Linked DNA regions of Pedobacter ginsengisoli. The main gene of each other region encodes a partner of the protein of the gene in region 2 in a complex. Links are inferred from orthologs where the notes say so. Each region holds a gene or a part of one and is shown on either strand. Other genes may lie near its edges.

Region 1 (3,323 bases), 2.8 Mb from region 2 along the record:
GGTGAAGCCGGAATTAGAATTGCTGACAAAGCTTATTTTAAAGCCCTCAGAGATAAATGCACCAGCACGGGTACCTTATTAGTGCTTGATGAAATACAATGCGGTTTTGGACGTACAGGAAAACTATTTGGATTTGAGCATTTCAACATTGTACCTGATATTCTTTTACTGGCTAAAGGTATTGGTGGTGGTATGCCTATCGGTGCTTTTGTAAGCTCAAATGAAATCATGATGTCATTAGCAACCAATCCTATACTGGGTCATATCACAACTTTTGGTGGTCATCCCGTTAGTTGCGCTGCAGGCCTGGCAACATTACAAACAATTGTTCAGGAAAACATTGTTAACGGTGTAACCGAAAAAGGGGAACTCTTCAAAAAATTACTGGTACACCCTGCAATAAAGGAAGTACGCGGTAAAGGATTAATGATTGCCATTGAGTTTGAAAACTTTGAAACAAATAAAAAGATAATTGATGCATGCATTGCGGATGGCATAATAAGCGACTGGTTTTTACATTGCAGTAATTCTATGCGCATAGCCCCCCACTTATTATAACTAACGAGGAGATTGAATGGGCCTGTAAGGTGATTTTGAAAAATGTAGCACTGATAACAAAAGCTTAACTCATTTTCTGCCGCTTAATCAAATAAGCTTGTAAAACAGGATAAAATCCCGCAGAAATATCTGCATCAATCATATCGATCTTATATTGTGTGCATTTTAATTGAATAGACTGTCGGTAAGTATTCATTTTTGACAGGTACGCTTCTTTTACTTTAGATGTATGTGCCTTTAATGTTGCTCCGGTTTCCATATCTATAAACTCATACGGACGGTTTTCAAAGCCGAAATCAACCTCTTTTGATTTATCGGTAACATTAAAAATAATTACTTCGTGCTTGTTAAACTTTAAATGCTGCAATGCAGAGAACAAAGCATCTGTTTCATTTTCATCTTGCATGGTATTTAGCATATCGCTAAAAACAACTACCAATGACCTTTTATGAATCAGCTCAGCTATTTGATGTAATGCCTGCTCAACATTTGTTTTTACATCCATCTTTTGAGATTTCAATATCCTTTCCAGATGAGTAAATAAGTATTTCTGATGCGTTGTGGTAGATTTTGCCGGAGTATTTAACAACAAATGATCAGTAAAAAGACTAAGACCAAAGGCGTCACGCTGCCGCTTTAATAAATAAATTAGTGCTGCTGTTGCCTGTATGGAAAAATTTAGCTTGTTGTATTCATTTACCGGGAAATACATAGATGATGAAACATCTATGATAAACTGACAGCGGAGATTAGTTTCCTCTTCGTATCTTTTACTAAACAGTTTATCTGTTCTGGCAAACAGTTTCCAGTCTATATTTTTAACACTATCACCTACGTTATAAAGCCGATGCTCTGCGAATTCAACAGAAAAGCCATGAAAAGGGCTCTTATGAAGACCTGTAATAAAGCCTTCAACCACCTGCCTGGCCAGAAGTTCTAAATTACTGTTAAAATGTAAGATTTGTTCATCAAACGGCGACTGCATAGCGTAAATATAAAAAAAGCGTTCATAAGATATGAACGCTTTTTAAACTTATGTATATTAAATTACTACAATTGTTTATCTAATTTCTGTGCTAATACAGATTTTGGAACTGCACCAACTTGCTTATCAACAACCTGTCCGTCTTTAAAATACAACAATGCAGGAATGTTGCGGATTCCGAATTGAGTTGAAATTTGAGGGTTGTTGTCTACATTCACTTTACCCACTATTGCTTTTCCTTCGTACTCTTTTGAGATCTCATCTACAGATGGTCCCACCATACGACATGGACCACACCATTCTGCCCAAAAATCAACCAAAACGGGTTTATCTGATTTTAACACAACTTCCTCGAAGTTTGCATCTGTAATTTCCAAAGCCATAATTTTTATTTTTTTTATTTAATTTCTATTAAAATCAACTGTTTAAAGCCTCTGTTATAAACTCTGTGAAGATAACCATATTAGGCTTTTGTTGTTGCAAATATATAATCAATTGTAGTGCCATCTACTTTAGTAATGCCAAAATGACATTAGTTCAACTTAGGGTGAACATCCAAACTATATAATTGTTCTAAAAAATGATTACTAGGGTTAATTTTAACTGTTTTAGAGGGCATTTTTATATTTACATTCTGTTCCCTGTCGTAAATTTCAAAAAGTAGCTGGCAATTTTGCTGGTCAGTGTTTGCCTTATTGTCCTCTAATATTGCATTAATCTGAGTCATAAAATTATCGTCTATACGCTCAAGTGGCACCTGAATGGTAACAGACTTGGCCAGCTTATCCCTTAATTCCGAAAGCAGGTTAATTGAAGTGATCTTAAACTCCCAATCACCTTCTTTTCTGAACCTTTCTCCTACTCTCCCACGAATTTGCAGAAAATAACCATCAGTAAGAAACTGCTTAAATTTAATAAAATCATCTCCAAACAAAGCAAGCTCACAACTATCATCATAATCTTCAAAAACCATGGTTCCAAAAGGTTTTCCTGTTTTCGTCATCCTTTGCGATGCAACCACAACTAAACCACCAACAACCAATTCTCTGTTTTTTATTCCTTCAAACTCAGCAAGTACCTCTTCATTAGTATCGCCCGTTCTAATTTTATTAACTACCGAAAGGTGTTTAACCTTTTGTTGGCAAAACTCTTTTAATTCCAGCTTGTAATTATCAAGAGGGTGGCCACTCAGAAAAATCCCAATGGCATCCTTTTCAAATTTTAAACGATCAATCAACCCCCATTCCGGAGCAACCGGAAGTGATGGCTCCGAAATCATATCGGCAACTGAACCTCCAAATAATGATGACTGAGATGAGGATTCGTTGTTCTGAAAATCGTTGGCAAATTTAATAAGCTTCTCAATTCCATTCATCTTCTCGTTTAAACCAACAAAAAAGTATTGTGCCCTATGGTAGCTAAAACCATCAAATGCCCCACTATAAACAAAACTTTCATATGCTTTTTTATTTACAGTACGTGTATTAGATCTTTTAGCAAAATCCTGAACATCAGCATACATTCCGTTCTCATTACGTTCTTCAATGATACTTTCAACAGCCTTTTCGCCAACACCCTTAATACCCGATAAACCAAAACGAATTTCGCCATGAGGGTTTACAGAAAACTTGATGTCTGATTCGTTAACATCCGGACCAAGTACCTGAACCCCCATCTGTTTACACTCCTCCATAAAAAAGGCAACCTGTTTTATGTCACTCATGTTGTTTGATAGCACGGCCGCCATATATTCGGCCGGATAATGTGCCTTTAAATAAGC
Region 2 (3,169 bases):
TAGCTTTGCAGCTCGTGCTCATCCTTTAACCCAAGCTTTTTAATCAGGCTCTGGCAAAACTCACTTTCTTTCCAGTATTCTTTAGGGCTCTCATCGCCACCAATATGGATATACTTAGACGGGAAAATTGCAATTACCTCATCAATTACGTTTTCTAAAAATTTAAACGTATTGTCGCTAGGTACAAAAACATCATCAAATACACCCCATTGTTGCTGTACTTGTTTACCTTTTCTAGAACCAGACCAAGGTGTTTTTGCATCAACAAAAGTATCTCTGTCAGGGAAACAGCTCAGCTCAGGGTAAGCTGCAATAGCTGCCGAAGCATGACCCGGCATTTCAATTTCCGGAATTACATTAATATACCTGGCTGCAGCATAGGCAACAACTTCTTTAGCCTCTTGCTGAGTATAAAAGCCTTTGTACTCTTTGTTATCAGTCCCTACACCAGGGTGGTGGCCAATAATGGTACCGCTTCTGGTTGCACCAACAGTAGTTAATTTAGGGTATTTTTTAATCTCAATTCTCCATCCCTGATCTTCAGTTAAGTGCCAGTGAAAATTGTTCAATTTATATTGAGACATCAAGTCGATATACTTTTTAATAAAAGCTACCGGGAACATATGACGGCCAACATCAAGGTGCATACCTCTGTATTTAAAACGCGGATAATCGTTAATTTCAGCTGCGCTTATAGTTACCTCATTGTTTTTCTTTTCAGGCATCAACTGAATCATAGATTGAACAGCATAGAACAATCCTGCATCCTTACCCGTTACGGTGATTTTTTTATCAGTAATATCAATAGTATAACCTTCTGCAGGTAATTTATCAGCCCCTGCCGATGTCAATACAATTGCTCTTTCGTTAGCTTTTAAAGCTTTTGTTTCCCTTAGTGCAAATCCTGCTTTAGTAGTAATAGATGCATTTAGCAAATCTGCCATCTTCGCATTGGCTGCATCGGCAGACATCAATACAACTGTTTTATCCAGTTTAAAGGCCCCACTTTTCTTTTTTACTGAAACAGGTGCAGGAATAATGCCCATATTGGCATCCGTTTGTGCAAAAGCACTCACAGACATAAATGCCACAAGAGCAACTGATAATAATTTTTTCATGTGTTAGGTTAAATAATTTATTTAAATCAAGTCCCAAGATAAAAAATTATTAAAAAAGACAGGCAAAAAAAAGGCAGAATCACATGATTCTGCCCATTTTCTTATCAATATATCAATTATATTACTTCTTTTACCTCATGTTCTTTAGCAGCAAGATAACGCTCTGCATCTAAAGCAGCCATACAACCTGAACCGGCAGCAGTAATTGCCTGGCGATAGTAATGATCCTGAACATCTCCACTGGCAAAAACACCTTCAATATTAGTTTTTGAAGTTCCAGGGATAGTTTTTAAATAACCGGTTTCATCCATATCCAACCATCCTTTAAAAATATCGGTATTTGGTTTATGGCCAATAGCCACAAAGAAACCTTCAACAGGTAAATCAGTTTCTGCACCTGTTTGGTTGTTTGTTATTCTTACAGCCGTAACGTTTTTACCATTACCCAGAATTTCTTTAGTTTCAGAGTTATAGATCACTTCAATATTCGGAGTATTTAAAACCCTGTGCACCATAGCTTTCGAAGCCCTGAACTCATCTCTGCGTACAATCATATAAACTTTTTTACAAAGTTTAGCCAGGTAAGTCGCTTCCTCAGCAGCAGTATCGCCGGCACCAACAATAGCTACGTCCTGTCCTTTAAAGAAAAAGCCATCGCATACCGCACATGCCGATACACCAAAACCATTATATTGTTGTTCACTAGGTAAACCAAGCCATTTAGCTGTAGCACCAGTCGAAATAATTACAGTATCAGCTGTGATGGTTTTAATCTCATCAACAACTACTTTATGCGGCAGCGATGAAAAGTCTACAGAACTCACATATCCAAAACGGATATCAGTTCCAAAACGTTCAGCCTGCTTACGGAAATCTTCCATCATCTCAGGTCCCATTATACCACTCGGATAACCCGGGAAATTATCAACATCGGTAGTTTGTGTTAACTGACCACCAGGTTCCATACCGGTATACATAACCGGCTTAAGATCAGCACGGGCTGCATAAATTGCAGCAGTATATCCTGCCGGACCTGAACCTATAATTAAACATTGAACGTGTTCTATTTCTTCTGACATATATGTTTCTTTCTTATTAAAGTACAAAATTACGCTTTATCCCGCTATCCGTCAAACGTTAGTACCTCACAATGCCAACATTGTGATTTCTAAATTATAATTCACCTCAGGTCTGTATTACACCTACGTTAAACTGCTTTTTAACAGGCGATTGGTTCGCGGCCTCTATCCCCATAGAAATTACTTTCCTTGTGTCGGCCGGGTCTATAACCCCATCAACCCATAATCTTGCCGCAGCATAATAAGGAGTAGTCTGACTATCATATCTATCGGTAATTTCTTTTAATAATTCCCCTTCGTTTTCCTCTGTAATTGTTTCTCCCTTAGCCTTTAGTGATGCTTCCTGAATCTGCAGCAATACTTTTGCAGCCTGTGCGCCACCCATTACCGCTATCTTGGCACTTGGCCAGGCATAAATTAAACGCGGGTCGTATGCCTTGCCACACATCGCATAATTACCTGCACCATAAGAGTTGCCCACCACTATAGTAAACTTAGGTACAACAGAGTTTGCCACAGCATTTACCATTTTTGCACCATCTTTAATGATGCCGCCTTGTTCAGATCTGCTGCCTACCATAAAACCGGTAACATCCTGCAAAAACACCAGAGGGATTTTCTTCTGATTACAGTTCATGATAAAACGTGTTGCCTTATCAGCACTATCAGAATAAATTACCCCGCCAAACTGCATCTCTCCTTTTTTGGATTTCACAACTTTACGCTGATTGGCCACTATACCAACTGCCCAGCCATCAATGCGACCCAAACCACAAATAACACTCTGCCCATATAGTTGTTTATATTCTTCAAATTCAGAATTATCCACCAAACGGTGAATTATTTCGAGCATATCGTAAGGCTTTTCTCGGTTTTCTGGCAATATCCCGTAAATTTCTTCGGCATTTAGCTTAGGCAGAGCAGGCTTAACCCTGTCAAAACCAGCAACCTGAGGCGCGCCCAACATGCTCA

Evidence for each region.
Region 1: the proteins of trxB (region 2) and trxA are in contact, whole or in part, in a crystal structure (PDB 1F6M), measured with the Escherichia coli proteins. The link is inferred for Pedobacter ginsengisoli from one-to-one orthologs.

What each region holds. Positions count from the first base shown.
Region 1 is NZ_CP024091.1:5,249,349-5,252,671, reverse strand. The notes cover bases 268-3,254. They hold trxA (thioredoxin), read right to left. Parts: upstream 1,927-3,254; coding sequence 1,609-1,926; downstream 268-1,608. Other genes in these bases: dnaE (DNA polymerase III subunit alpha), read right to left, coding at 2,076-3,254; CPT03_RS22280 (DUF58 domain-containing protein), read right to left, coding at 623-1,543; CPT03_RS22285 (aspartate aminotransferase family protein), read left to right, coding at 268-558. Also shown: more of CPT03_RS22285, read left to right, coding at 1-267; more of dnaE, read right to left, coding at 3,255-3,323. UniProt on the Escherichia coli protein: Participates in various redox reactions through the reversible oxidation of its active center dithiol to a disulfide and catalyzes dithiol-disulfide exchange reactions.
Region 2 is NZ_CP024091.1:2,496,432-2,499,600, forward strand. What follows is about bases 217-3,049. They hold trxB (thioredoxin-disulfide reductase), read right to left. Parts: upstream 2,198-3,049; coding sequence 1,235-2,197; downstream 217-1,234. Other genes in these bases: CPT03_RS10310 (beta-N-acetylhexosaminidase), read right to left, coding at 217-1,118; CPT03_RS10320 (acyl-CoA carboxylase subunit beta), read right to left, coding at 2,304-3,049. In the rest of the region: more of CPT03_RS10310, read right to left, coding at 1-216; more of CPT03_RS10320, read right to left, coding at 3,050-3,169.